Regions from separate parts of the Kosakonia sp. N21 genome, predicted to be linked through region 1. Evidence: predicted binding sites of a transcription regulator. Region 1 holds the regulator's gene; the other holds the start of a gene.
What was found. Region 1 encodes Fur, which represses iron uptake genes when iron is present. Its sites were predicted from a motif close to ATAATAATGAGAACNACTATCAA; they were not measured.
Positions count from the first base shown of each region.

Region 1 (7,625 bases):
CCGCCACACGCCAACAAGCCGCCGCGCTAATGCGCGAAGAGATAAAAGAAGAAGGCGTGATCCAGTTTCTGCTGAAATCATTTGTCGACGGCGACTGGCGCTTTAATGTCCCGGTATTGTGGGATCAGTATGCGCACATCGTTGGTTGGGAAAATGTCCCGGCATGGGATAAGCCTGCACTGTTCGTGCGCGGCGGTAACTCGCCGTATGTGACGGAAGCATACCGTGACGCCCTGCTGGCGCAATTTCCGCAAGCGCGGGCGCATGTGATAGCTGGAGCGGGCCACTGGGTGCACGCAGAGAAACCGGAAGCGGTCATGCGCGCTATCCGTCGTTATCTCTCTGAAAAGGCAAACTGATTAAAAAGACGGCGACCGGTCGTTTGAACGCGCCCGGTCGTTGGCGCGCCCGTTGCGCTGATGTATGATGGCGCGCTATTCAGCCCGGGGCAACGTCCCGATTGCTTGTCTTTCCCGTAGTATGCTGCTTAAACCATGGCTAAAGAACAAACGGACCGTACGACACTAGATCTGTTCGCGAATGAGCGTCGTCCGGGACGACCCAAGACCAACCCGCTCGCGCGCGATGAACAGTTGCGCATCAACAAACGTAACCAGCTAAAACGCGATAAAGTTCGCGGGCTCAAACGCGTTGAATTGAAACTGAATGTTGAAGCGGTAGATGCGTTAAACGAGCTGGCGGATGCCCGTGAAATGAGCCGTAGCGAGCTTATTGAAGAAATGCTGCTGGCCCAGCTCAACGCCTTACGCGGATAGCGAATCCTCCGAATCACCGCTTTTACGCCTTTTTTCGTGTGTCATAGAGTGCAGTCCGGCGCGATAGCTGTTTCCGCGCGCTTCCCTGTTCTGCTATGATTGCCCTTATCTGTGGGCTAAACGCCACCACCATCTCATTAAGTTTCAAGAGGTTATTTTACTCATGGCAATTACAGGCATTTTCTTCGGCAGCGATACCGGCAACACCGAAAATATCGCGAAAATGATTCAAAAACAGCTTGGTAAAGACGTTGCCGATGTTCATGACATTGCCAAGAGCAGCAAAGAAGATCTCGAAGGCTATGACATTCTGCTGCTCGGCATCCCAACCTGGTATTATGGCGAAGCGCAGTGCGACTGGGATGACTTTTTCCCGACGCTGGAAGAAGTGGATTTCAACGGTAAGTTAGTCGCCCTGTTCGGCTGTGGCGACCAGGAAGATTACGCAGAATATTTCTGTGATGCGCTGGGGACTATCCGCGACATCATTGAACCGCGCGGCGCCACCATCGTGGGCCACTGGCCGACTGCTGGCTACCATTTTGAAGCGTCTAAAGGCCTGGTGGATGATGATCACTTTGTGGGTCTGGCGATTGATGAAGATCGTCAGCCGGAACTGACCGCAGAACGCGTGCAGAAATGGGTTAAGCAGGTTTCGGAAGAGCTGCACCTGGACGACATCATTAATGCCTGATGTTTACGGCGCAGCCTGTGGGTTGCGCCGTATTAATAGGTACAAGCGATGGAAATAATTGCTACAAATTTTTAACTTTTTTATTCATCACTGTACAATAAGCCCTGCTAAACTTGGGCTGCCGCACGGGACTTTGTCGGCGACACCACGTTTTATAAGCTTACTTTACTTGAGGGCTTGCAGTTTTCATTTAGGCATGGCAGTTCTATAATGAGACGCATTATCCCAGGTGCATTCCTATAACTTCCGCTAAGGAAGTGAATCGTATAGCAACAGGACAGATTCCGCATGACTGACAACAATACCGCATTAAAGAAGGCCGGCCTGAAAGTCACGCTTCCTCGGTTAAAAATCCTGGAAGTTCTTCAGGAGCCGGATAACCATCATGTCAGTGCGGAAGATTTATACAAGCGACTGATCGACATGGGCGAAGAGATCGGCCTGGCTACGGTTTACCGTGTATTGAACCAGTTCGATGACGCCGGCATTGTGACCCGTCATAACTTCGAAGGCGGCAAGTCCGTTTTTGAACTGACCCAGCAACATCACCACGATCACCTGATTTGCCTCGATTGCGGCAAAGTGATCGAATTCAGTGATGATTCTATTGAAGCGCGTCAGCGTGAAATCGCCGCCAAACACGGCATTCGTCTGACGAACCACAGTCTCTACCTGTATGGCCACTGCGCTGAAGGTGACTGCCGCGAAGATGAAAGCGCGCACGACGCGAAATAATCCATTCTGATATGCAAAAGCCAACCTGACGGTTGGCTTTTTTTTTAGTTGCCGGATAACAGCAGCAGGCTGCGCCCTATCCGGCTTGCATAGCAATCACGCTTTGACACTGTCCACACGACTCACGCGTTTTCCGTCCGGGCTGGCGGTGCGCACCTGCACGTCCCCACTCACCTGCGGGCGGGCGCTATCGTTATAACGCTGCCAGTGTTTGCCGCCGTCGGTAGAGTACTCCACCACCATGCCAGGGAAGCTGGTGTTGGCTTCAAGCACGCCGCCCACCACGCGAGCACCCGGCACCGGCAGGCGGTAATGAATACCCGCTTTATCCAGTTTTGCCAGCTCGCGACTGCCTAACACGTTGGCAAAGCGCGTCCAGTCTTTATCCAGAGCACGAACATCGACCATGTGCGTTTCACCGCCTTTATACTCACGCCCGGCTTTGTAGTCCTGCTCCCAGGCCGCGCGATGCCATGCGCGCTCCGCCACCGCAACCAGACGCGGATAGATCATATACTCCATCTGGTTATCAGTGCGTACCACTTCGCTCCACAACTGTGCGGAGAGGCCATACGCCCCAGGCCACGGTTTATCTGACTTCGCGGTAAAGGGGTTGCCATCCCGGTCGACCGAGGTTTCGGCGTTTTGCGGCATATTGTCCGGCGCGAAACTGAAGATCTTACGTTCGTCGCTAAAGCGCGTGCCCCAGTAATAGCCGCTCTCTTGCGGGTTCACTTCATACGGGAAATCGAGATAGACATAATCCGGGTTGGAAACGATGACGCGGAACCCTTTGTTTGCCCAGTCATTAACCGAGTCAAAACCGCCCCAGTAGAGCGTGTCCCAGAAGTTAACGTTGACATGATCGGTGGCGAATACCGACGCGTCTTTGGCATCTTTCAGACCATCCTGCCAGGCCTGCATCGTATTAATGCCGCGGGCTTTCACCTGTTTGCTGACTTCAACGCCAAAATAGCTGGAAAGATGCTCAACATCCGTCACTTTTCCGTCTTTGATCATCGCCTGACACGCCTGCGACTTCGCCCACGGTTTGTCCTGCTTGCTCTTATCGATGATGCCCTTGCCCGCCTCCGGGTTCTTCTGATCGGTGTAGCCAACGCCGAGGTAAATATTTTTTGCCTCATCGCCGCCAAAATGCCAGGTTTGCAGCGGCAGGCCCGCTTCTTTATGCATCTGCTGGATTTCACCGATCACTTTGTCGACAAAATTGCGTGACGAGTCGAGGCAAGGGTTAAGGTAGCCGGTACGGTTATAAAACTGTACCCCGGTGGTGTTGGAGGTATCCGTTGGATCCAGCAAACGGAACTGCGCCGCGGCCTGCTCGTTGCCCTCTTTCATCAGTCGATCGTAACGGGCTTCCATAGAGATAACTGCCGCACGCGCATGGGCCGGCATATCGATTTCCGGAATGACCTCAATCTGCCGGGCTTTAGCATACTTCAGGATCTCGATGTAATCCGCGCGGGTAAAGAAACCGCTCCCGTTGTTGTTGCTGTCCGGGCCAGAACCCAGTTGCGGCAACAGGCAGGTTTTTTCGCTCAGATCGTGGCAACGTTTGCTACCAATATCGGTCAGCTCCGGCAGGCCGGGGATCTCAATACGCCAGCCTTCATCATCACTGAGATGAAAGTGGAATTTATTCAGTTTGTAGGCCGCCATCTGATCCAGCAGACGCAGTACTGCGTCCTTGCTGTGGAAGTTACGACCAACATCCAACTGAATTGCGCGGTAATCAAAGCGTGGCGCATCTTTGGCGTCCAGCGCAGCAATTTTCATTGCACCTGTCGTTGGGATCAGCGACAGCAGTGATTGTAAACCGTAGAACACCCCGGCCTGATCGTAACCGGTTACTACGGCTTCTTTCGCGCCAATATGCAAGGTATAAGCGCCAGATACCGCCTCGTCGTCGTTGAAATCACGGGTCGCAATGACGCTGCGAACAGGATAGCTCCCCGCTTTCACTCCCAGCAGCGCAAAACGGCTTTTCACCGCGTCCTGCGCATCACGACTCAGCGCAGAGAGATCCAGCTTCACACCGTTGCTCAGATCGACATCCTGCCCGTGGATTTTCACCGCCTGCGGCGTAGGGACAATCTGCCCGCGCAGGGTTTGCAGGTTCAGCGTTTTTACATCACTGTTTTTCTCAAAGCGCGCTTCAGCCGTCATCAGAACGTTTTTATCATCCGCCGTGCGCTTCCACTGCTCACCCAGCGGGCTGACAAACTGCGACAACGTTTCGGTGTCGGTATTGGCAATCACTTTTGCCGTTGCCCCGTTGGAGGCCACGTACCAACGCGGGATCACATCGGTAATAAACAACTGCCAGTACTCATTGATAATCGGGATCTCTACCGACTGTTTTGCCGGAAAACCGGTGAATTTCTCCGTTGGCTCCAGCTTGTGCAGATCGCCCATAATATGGGTGACTTTAAACTGATCATTCGCAACGTTGAGGATCTGTCGGATGCTGTGAAAATAGATCGCCCAGTCTTTATCCGTCACCGCAGCGCCGTTATTGGTCAGGGTGACCACGGCTTTGTTACACGATGCCCAGTCGGCGCCCAGTTTGGCGCAATCCACACCATTCTGCGCCGCGTGGTTATCCGTAATGGCGTAGTTAAGATGAAACTGGCTGATGGCATCAACAGTACGTTGATTCGCCAGCGCCGCCGGGCTGCTTAGGATCCCCAGTATCATACTGGCCAGTATCGTTAAGCGTACGTTTTTCATGACTTATTCCTTGTATTTTGCCGGGCTCCCCCGGCAAATAACGCATCAAAAAATGGTGAATGGGGCGATAACCATAAACTTCACGTCGCGCTCATCCTGGAAGATGTTGCCGTAACCGCCGGAGTAACTCGGGATATCGGAATGGTTGTCGTACTGGGTGAAGTGCAGTTTGAACATCGTGCCTTTTGCCCGGCCATCCTGAACGGTGTAGATCGCATCCAGGCTGTAGGCAGACTCTTTCAGACGGGAGTTCGGATCGTAGTACGCGTCCGGAGTGGCCATATCGGCAGGTTTAGCATCCCAGCCGTAGGCATAAGACGCACCGACCGCAAAACCAGGTAAATTCCAGCCTTTCAGGTCATACATCGCGCCGAAGAAGATGGCCTTTTCGCCGTTGGCGTTAAAGTCGGAGCGGTTGTCCCACCACACATCCAGACGACCGTTGGAGGAAGCATAGGTTGGGGTCATACGTTGCAGGAAGTAGCCCTGTTGGCCATCGGCTTTAACCCACGTGCCTTCAAGGCGGAGATCGACCGGGCCAACTTTATAACCGAAGGTCAATGCCTGCAGCCAGGCGGCGCCATCATAGATATCATTCACACCGCCATCGCTGACTTTATCGCGGGTACCGTAGAACTGGTAGCTGGTGGTCAGCGGGTTGCCGACTACATTGAATTTGTAGCTGGCTTTGGTGAAGTACTGGTCCACATACCCTTCCGCCTGACCGAATGCGGCCTCCAGAATCAGATCGTTTTTGAAGTCATACTTCGCGCCAACGGAGTGGAGATAGTCGACTTTGGTCTTTTTATCGTTCTGATAAAATTTGTCCATTTCGATATGCCACGGCGACTTGTACTCGTTGGTCCACATGTAGGAGAAGCTCAGCGAACCCGCGTTGCCATAATCAAACACCGCGCCGGCTTCCGCCCCCTGGTAAGTCCCCGGCATAAAGCTCCAGTGCGGCGCTAATAATGTCTGCCCGGTAGGCTGAATATAACCGGCGCGTGCCCAGACCGGGCCGTATTTAAATTTCGCCGCAGCTTTATACAGGCTGACCCCGCTCTTATCTCCTGACCAGTCTTCTTTGTAGGCTTTATTGCTGGAAGAGAAGGCAATTTCATTAGGGTGTGCGCTGTCGCCATTTTCCGCCATTTCAATGGCGGTGAAGGCGGCAATATCCAGGCCGAACATATCGGCGGCATAACCCGACTGGAAATCCAGGCTGCCATTCCACGTTGAGTGCGACAGGTTGGTTTTGTATTTGCTGTCCAGAACGTCTTTACGGTCACGTTCACGCTGCCAGTAATAAATACCGCCCGTGAGCGTGGAATCATCGATAAAGCCTGCTGCATGAACGTCTGAAGATGCAACCCAACCCGACATTGCTGTGATACCGGCGATAGCCAGCGCCAGCGTACTGCGTTTGCCACTAAATGTACGCATGTGTGATTCCTTATTGACGAATAGAAAATCGCCGTGATGGCGAGAAATGAAAACACCAATCATTACAGGTAGTTATAAAATACCCCCGAAGTAACTACCGTCTTAAGAGTATTTTTCGCGACGCGAATTATCAATGCCTTTAAGTGAGCAAAATGCAAGATTATGACGAAGTGCACATAATCAGACGCATTTTGTAACAGGATGCTTAATTTTTGAGAATAACTAAAAAATACTTATATTTTCTATAGTTAACTTAACAATGATAACGGTTACAGCAGCAAAATTGTGTGCTGTTATCTTTTTTCTGATAAAGGAAAGGTCAATAAGACGACATATTAATTCGCGACGCGAATGTTAATGGACGGTAACCAGCTAATCGATAAGCAAAAAAAAACGCCGCGGGACGCGGCGTTTGGAGGGGATTGTTCAGGGTTGACCGGATCAGTCGCCGATTTTAGCCCAAGTGTCGCGCAGACCAACGGTACGGTTAAACACCGCTTTGGTAGCGCTTGCATGGCGGCTGTCGAGGCAGAAATAGCCCTCACGCTCGAACTGGTAGGCTTTACCGGCTTCCGCCTCTTTCAGTGAAGGCTCGGCATACCCCTGTTTAATGATCAGCGATTCCGGGTTGATGGTCGCCAGGAAATCTTCCGCAGCGCCCGGGTTCGGAATACTGAACAAGCGGTCGTACAAACGGATTTCAACCGGCATTGCATGCGGAGCGCTGACCCAGTGGATCACGCCTTTCACTTTGCGACCGTCGGCCGGATCTTTGCTCAGGGTTTCCGCATCATATGAACAGAAAATCGTGGTGATATTGCCTTCCGCGTCTTTCTCCACACGCTCTGCTTTGATCACATACGCGTTACGCAGGCGCACTTCTTTGCCCAGCACCAGACGTTTGTACTGCTTATTGGCTTCTTCGCGGAAATCTGCGCGATCGATCCAAATCTCACCGCTGAACGGCACTTCGCGGGTGCCCATTTCTGGCTTGTTCGGATGATTCGGCATGGAGACGATTTCGCTGCTGCCCTGCGGGTAGTTTTCGATAATCAGTTTCACCGGATCGATAACCGCCATCGCGCGCGGGGCGTTTTCGTTCAGATCTTCACGAATGCAGGATTCCAGCGACGCCATCTCAATGGTGTTGTCTTGTTTGGTCACGCCAATGCGTTTACAGAACTCGCGCACGGAAGCAGCGGTATAACCGCGTCGGCGTAAACCGG
Region 1 covers NZ_JBOBHR010000002.1:123,197-130,821, forward strand. The annotation lists gene ybfF (esterase) at 1-359, shown strand, start outside; gene ybfE (LexA regulated protein) at 495-776, shown strand; gene fldA (flavodoxin FldA) at 940-1,470, shown strand; gene fur (ferric iron uptake transcriptional regulator) at 1,759-2,205, shown strand; gene ACQ3G7_RS04385 (beta-N-acetylhexosaminidase) at 2,302-4,956, opposite strand; gene chiP (chitoporin ChiP) at 5,002-6,399, opposite strand; gene glnS (glutamine--tRNA ligase) at 6,841-7,625, opposite strand, start outside.

Region 2 (7,625 bases), on a different contig from region 1:
TCACGTTTCAAAAAACACATATGCAGTAGCTTTGTTAAAAATTCAATTATAAATCCTGCAGTTAGGATGCTAAAAACTTCTTTGGCATTATCAAATATTTTTGCAAATGGCAGACACATAAATGACTGAAAGCACCCTTTCGCGGAAGACAGGAGGTCTTTCTCCCGCTGCGCTACTGGTAGCCGGCGCTTTCTTTATGGAGTTTATCGACGGCACGGTGATAGCCACCGCGCTGCCGGATATGGCAAAAACCTTCGGCGTGGAAGCGGTGGCGCTGAATATTGGTATTAGCGCGTATCTGATAACCCTTGCCGTTCTGATCCCGGCCAGCGGCTGGATTGCAGACCGCTTTGGCGCACGCAATGTGTTCTCGCTGGCGTTATTGATTTTCACCGTTGCATCGGTGCTGTGCGGGTTGTCTACCAGCGTCGATATGTTTGTGTCAATGCGTATCTTACAGGGCATTGGCGGCGCGCTGATGGTGCCCGTTGGCCGGCTTGCCGTACTGCGCACTACGCCAAAACATCAATTAATTACGGCCATCGCCACGCTGACCTGGCCCGCACTGGTCGCACCGATCATTGGCCCGCCGTTAGGGGGGTTTATTACTCACTATGCAGACTGGCGCTGGATCTTCTTTATTAATGTGCCGCTGGGCGTACTGGCCATTGCGCTGGCGCTGCGTATTATCCCCAATATTCGCGAAGAGGAGCGTCGTCCGTTCGATCTGCCAGGCTTTATCGCCACGGCGATCGCAATGGTGAGCCTGGTCTATGCCATGGAAGCCTTAGGCTCCGAGCATCCTCAGGGCATGTTAACGCTGGGTCTGCTGGCACTGGGTGCGGTGACGCTTGCCTTCACATTGCGTCATTTCCGGCGCGCCCAATGGCCAATGATTCGTCTGGATGCGATGGCGGTCGCCACGTTTCGGGTAACGATGTATGGCGGCTCGCTGTTCCGCGCCTCCATCAGTGCGGTACCGTTCTTGTTACCACTGCTGTTCCAGGTAGGGTTTGGAATGGATCCTTTTCACGCCGGGTTGCTGGTGCTGGCGGTCTTTGCCGGGAATCTCAGTATCAAACCCGCCACAACGCCGCTTATCCGCTGGCTGGGCTTTAAGAAGCTGCTGCTGATCAATGGTGGGTTGAATGTGCTGGGGCTACTGGCTTGTGCATTACTAACGTCGCATACGCCTGTATGGCTGACCTTTGTGATCCTCTATCTCGGCGGCGTTTTCCGTTCCGTACAGTTTACCGGCGTCAGCACGCTGGCCTTTGCGGATGTGCCCGCATCGCAGATGAGTTATGCCAACACGCTGTTCAGCACCGCCACACAACTGGCCGTAGGGTTAGGCATTACACTTGGCGCGATTGGCATTCGCATTGGAGAGTACGTCAGCCAGTGGTTGCATATTACGGCGGTTGAAGGGATCAGTTTTCGACTGGCGTTCGTCTTTATCGCACTGATTTGCCTGGTCGGGATGGTGGACACGCTACGGCTGACAAAAAATGCAGGCAGCGCGGTATCGCAGAAAAAAGCAGCGTAAAACAGGCCGCAATGGTGCATTGCGGCCTGCTGATTATCAGGCGAGAACTTCGCGAACGAACGCTTCGATCTCTTTGCTCTGGCAGTTTTCAAAGAAGCACTGCTGGAAGCGTTCACCCGAAACGGCGGTTTTCACCAGTTCACGGTCAATCGCGCGCAGGGTATCAAGATAATTCTCTTTGACCACAGCGGCTTTAACCTGATTCAGAATACCAGCGTTACGTACCTGCGGCTCTTTACGCTCTGGCGGATAGCCTTCACCTTTACGGCCAGTGAACGCTTTTTCAAAGATAAAGCGCACATTGAGTTCTGCTCCCCAGCCAAAGCCTTTGGCGAATGGCAGCGCCAGCGCGTTACCGTTGTTGATCTGCGCGAACAGGAACGCATCCGCCGGGTCGATACAGTAGCCGCACACCACACCAGGATGAATATTCAGCGACATCAGCGCACCCTGCCCGGTACCGCAGCCGGTCACCACAAAATCAACCGCTTTAGAATTAAGCAGAATGCTGGCCATAATCCCCAGATGGATGTAGGTCAGATGATGGTCATTTTCGTCACTCATGCCCACGTTGAATACCGGGAAGTCCTTCTCATCAGCAACGGTTTTCAGCTCTTTGAGAATGATGGCGTTCTTCGCCGCCTGGCTGTTTTCCATCATCAGTGCAATTTTCATTTTTGATCTCCTGTAAGCATGCTTCAGATAGCAAAGGTTGAGTAAACCTTACTACCTGGCAAACATACTTTCAAATTTAATGAAAAATGGTTTTAAAAAGCAAAATGCCGCTCACAGTTTTGCCGTCCCGTAGAGGTCACCTGCAAACGGATCGCATATCCGTTTCCATGAATAGCGGCAGTTCCGCTGGCTATTCCACCGATTGCCTCCAAATCAACACGATAAGATGAGATCATGCCAAAATGAATCAGGGCGATTTTATGAAAACAATTGCTTTAGTTGCCTCACTGGTACTGCTCAGTGGCTGTACCATCACCAAAGAGGCGAAAATCAGTGAAGTGGATACCACCAGTGGGCTGGTGCGTCTGAGCTTTGACCAGCAGATGATGCAGAATGCGACCTATGATCAAGACAACGCGCAAAGGACGGCGAATAAACAGTGCCAGCAGATGGGGTACGCCACCGCCTTCTTTTATGGCAAACCGGTAGAAACCTGTAGCCTGATCAGCGGTTCTGCCTGCATGAACAAAACAGTGACGCTGCAATACCAGTGTCGCGGCATGGCTTTTAATCACACAACGCCCACCTGGTAATTTCCTGAGCCAGCGACACTACGCTGGCTTTTTCTTTTATTAATAATCAAAACAATTCTCATTTATTTATTACTGCCCCGCAATGCGTGTTATTCTCATTCTCTTTTTTAAGAGATGTATTTTTTATTTTACCTTTTGCAAATAATTAAATAACAAATTATAGTGGCCGCTCTTATATCAATGATTTATTTCCTGGAGCGCACCATGTTAAAAGCAGAGATGATTGAAAAATTAAATGAACAAATGAATCTGGAACTGTTTTCTTCCCTGCTCTATCAACAAATGAGCGCATGGTGCAGCTTCCACAGTTTTGAAGGCGCGGCCGCATTTCTGCGCCGTCATGCACAAGAAGAAATGACCCACATGCAGCGCCTGTTCGACTACCTGACGGATACCGGAAGTCTCCCGCGTATTAACGCTATTGAATCACCGGTGGCAGACTATGCTTCGCTGGATGTCCTGTTCCACGCGACATATCAACACGAGCAACTGATCACGCAAAAAATTAACGAACTGGCCCACGTCGCGATGACCTCGCAGGATTACCCAACCTTTAATTTCCTGCAATGGTACGTGGCGGAGCAGCACGAAGAAGAGAAACTGTTTAAATCGGTGATCGATAAATTATCGCTGGTTGGTAAAAGCGGTGAAGGTCTTTATTTCGTCGATAAAGAGCTGGCAACTCTCGACGCGCAGAACTAATAAAATGGGCGGTAAGGTATCCCTTTACCGCCCGCTTTATTAATGGTTGCAGATTTTACTTTTGTGAGTGGAAAACCCATCGTCAACGGGAACAAATTTTCCTTTGGATGCAAGAAACGCAACCAGTTCCACCGCTGTCATTCCCTCGGCTGAGCACGTGTGAAAACGCGTATCCGCGCCAAAGCGGGTGATAATTGCCGCCGCCAGACTCTCATTTGAATAGTGCTCGCCCGATGCAATCATCATATTCAGTACTTCGTGACCGTGAACCGATGCCATAAATCCTCCTCGCAAAAGATGCATCATAAACACAACATTAGGGACGAATGTTGCGCTAAAACAGGTTTACATGCATCCGGCGCAGCTGGTGCATCGCCAGTCCTGCTTATTAACCGCCTGATAAAAATAACGGTAATTTTCCGTTTCCAGCGCGATGCCATGGTCATAAAACAGATCGGTTAGCCAGTCGACATTTTCAATAATCCACGCGTCTTCTTCCAGTCCCTGCGCAAATGTCTCATCATCGGGATCGATAATGGAATAGATGGCCCACGTGCCCATATCTTTCTCTCGCCGCGATTCCGGCAATTCGACCGGCTTGTCCATCCAGCGAATGATCCAGTGCCCATGGCAAAGTAAATTTCCGTTGCGCGACCACGTTGCCGTGAAGGGATTGACGCTCTGCATCCGCTTCCTCTTTTTTTTGATAATTTATCATTATTTTTTAAAGTACTGCGAATTGTCGCGCAAACCTATTCCCCTGATGAAGTAGTCAAACACCCTGATTCCACCAGGCAAATGACCGAAAACCGCATGCGTAAACAAATAATTACACCTATTGTAACGGTCGTTTGACGAAATCACTGAATTCCCTTACTCTGCGCGGCATATTGAATTGGCAGTGCGTTTTATTGCAGAGGAAAGCGTGAAAAATCGGACACTTGGGAGTGTTTTTATCGTTGCCGGCACCACCATTGGCGCAGGAATGTTAGCAATGCCGCTGGCGGCAGCGGGAGTGGGGTTTGCCACTACGTTGGTTTTGCTGTTTACGCTGTGGGGAGTGATGTGTTACACCGCGCTGCTGTTGCTGGAAGTTTACCAGCACGTTCCGGCGGATACCGGGCTTGGATCACTGGCGCGGCGCTATCTGGGTCGCTACGGGCAGTGGGTTACCGGCTTCAGCATGATGTTTTTGATGTATGCCCTTACGGCGGCGTATATTAGCGGCGCGGGTGAATTACTGGCCTCCAGCCTTAATCAATGGTTCGATTTGCAGCTCTCTCCTGTCGCTGGCGTATTGATGTTCACCGTTATTGCCGGAGGCGTGGTTTGCATTGGCACCTCGCTGGTCGATCTGTTTAACCGTTTTCTGTTCAGCGCGAAGATCATTTTCCTGGTGGTCATGCTGGCGTTGTTGATGCCGCATGTGCATCAGGCCAATTTGTTAACCCTGCCGCTGGAAAAAGGTCTGGCATTGTCCGCTATGCCGGTGATTTTCACTTCGTTTGGTTTTCACGGCAGCGTGCCCAGTATCGTCAGTTATATGGGCGGCAATATTCGAAAACTGCGCGGGATCTTCATTACAGGCAGCGCCATTCCGCTGGTTGCTTACATCTTTTGGCAACTTGCCACGCTCGGCAGCATTGATTCGTCTACCTTTCTCGGGCTGCTGGCCAGCCAGGCAGGTTTGAACGGTCTGTTGCAGGCGTTACGCGAGGTTGTCGCCTCTCCCCATGTGGAGTTGGCGGTGCATCTGTTTGCTGATCTGGCGCTGGCAACATCGTTCCTTGGGGTCTCACTGGGATTGTTCGACTACCTCGCCGATCTTTTCCAGCGTCGCAATAATGCTGTCGGTCGCCTGCAAACCGGCCTGATCACCTTCCTGCCACCGCTGGCATTTGCTCTGTTTTATCCCCGCGGGTTTGTAATGGCGCTGGGCTATGCTGGCGTAGCGCTCTCTGTGCTTGCGCTGTTGCTGCCATCAATGCTGGCGTGGCAAAGCCGTAAACATCATCCGCAGGGAGAATATCGCGTGCTGGGCGGTAGACCCGCGCTGTGCCTGATTTTTGCCGCGGGTATCGCCATTATTGCCATCCAGTTTTCCATCGTTGCCGGACTACTGCCGGAAGTAGGCTGACGGGGTGAATAATAAAACGCGCGAGCATATTATGGCTCGCGCGTTTTTTATTCCTGAACAAAAATAAAGTCCGCAAGTGAAGCTGGTTTTATTAAAAAATTAAACTTTAACGTTCACAACACTACCGACAACATTTCCACTGGAATTTACAGAAGGGGAACTCGCTTTACTTATTGATTTTGCTGCATCGTCAGAGTCATGGTCGTTATCCGGAAGGGCTTTCGACTCGCGTTTTTCACTCGCACTATTTGCCTGGTAGTGTGTGTTTGCCAAATTGCTTCCAATAGAGTTAACAGACATTCTTAGTTCCTCAGTTAGACCGTGTGCTCATGCACACATAGAGTCTATCGACATAATAAACAGTAATGTTAGCCAATCCATTGTTTCAAAAGATTTCCACAAAAAAAACCAACAAAAACATAAGGCAGCAAAAAAATATTAATCTATTTTTTCTCAACGTTAATAAAACTTAATGTTGAACCCAGCCGAACATTAATTTATCTTAATTTTCAACATTAACTTATCTTAATAAAGAACACCCTCACAGTGATGAAACGAGGGTACTCTTTTCTCTAGCCTAACCCCGCAATAAATTACACAGGCCATGTGTGTAGAAACCAGAGTTGACTGGTTGTCATGAACGAAAAGCCGAAGATAGTCTGGACTGCCTCCACACCGGTTAGACGGTCTTGCCTTAAGCCTGGACTGAGTACGTTACAGCGAGCTTTGGTTATAGCTTTAACCATTCTACCGGTGTATGCGCTCACGGCAATATGACTCAGTCCGGTCGTATTTGGCTAATTAAGACCTGCTGTTGATGAAAAATGAGAAGGAATTTAAAAATTCGCTTCTATTTATGAGGCACAATAACAGCCCCTAATAATCCGCATCAACTTAACATCAGCGGGATTACATTAATTAGATAGCCATCTACCAATAATTAAATCGCAACCCGTCGACTTATTTCAACGACCTGATCGTTAGGTAACTGATAGTAATTAATCACATGAGTACAATTGCGCATCATAAAAGAAAAACTATTCCGCTGCCATGCAGCCATACCGCATTCATTGTCACGCCCGACTATTGTCTCGTGGCCAACATAATAGGTCACATCATCAGGACCAAACTGTCCGTTCGTGCTTTCAAGGTATTTGACTAATTCAGGAATATGGGGACGTTCCATAAAACCGTACAGAGCAATGATCCGCCAGTAATCAGACCTTAGCTCAGTGACAACCAAACGTTGTTCAGGATCTACGACTGGCACATTAAGAGTGTCAATGGTTAATGCCAGCACTTTATTTTGTAATGCACGATTCCGGGCAACATGCCAACGCATTACTGGCGGAGCTTCATTTCGGGTACGCGTTAAAAAAACCGCGGTACCAGGGACTCGAGGAATCCCCTTTTCCCGAATTTTTACAAAAAACTCATCAATACTCATTCCTTTTTCACTAATGGCCTGCACTGTTGCTTTCACTCCCCTATTCCAGACAAACATAACTGTACAAATAAAGGCAGCAAGAAGTAGAGGGATATACCCACCGTCAATCACTTTTATTGTATTTGCCAGAAGAAAACTGGTATCAAGCATGAGAAAAATTGCAGCTATCGAAACACTACAGATGAAATTCCAGTGCCATATTCGCCGCATTGCTATATAGAGCAGATAAGAGGTCATCAACATGGTTAGTGATACAGCAATACCATATGCTGCAGCCAGGTTATCAGAAGACTTAAAGAATAAAGCAAGGCCAACGGTTACTACCATTAATAACCAGTTTATTGTACCAATGTATATTTGGCCGTAATTATCAGCAGCGGTTTGTTTAATCCGCAAACGAGGCAACCATCCTAGTTGTATTGTCAGTCGGGTCATAGAAAATGCCCCGGTAATAATTGCCTGACTGGCAATTATTGTTGCAATTGTTGCCAAAATAACCAACGGAATCTGCATTGCAGATGGACA
Region 2 covers NZ_JBOBHR010000004.1:41,235-48,859, reverse strand. The annotation lists gene ACQ3G7_RS10470 (MFS transporter) at 122-1,546, shown strand; gene ACQ3G7_RS10465 (RpiB/LacA/LacB family sugar-phosphate isomerase) at 1,583-2,221, opposite strand; gene yecR (YecR family lipoprotein) at 2,482-2,814, shown strand; gene ftnA (non-heme ferritin) at 3,019-3,516, shown strand; gene ACQ3G7_RS10450 (YecH family metal-binding protein) at 3,556-3,795, opposite strand; gene ACQ3G7_RS10445 (PM0253 family protein) at 3,862-4,203, opposite strand; gene tyrP (tyrosine transporter TyrP) at 4,442-5,653, shown strand; gene ACQ3G7_RS10435 (hypothetical protein) at 5,753-5,953, opposite strand; gene ACQ3G7_RS10430 (potassium transporter Kup) at 6,594-7,625, opposite strand, start outside.
Region 2: a site for Fur is predicted at 2,854-2,876, ahead of ftnA (non-heme ferritin). Genes of this name have one in related genera too.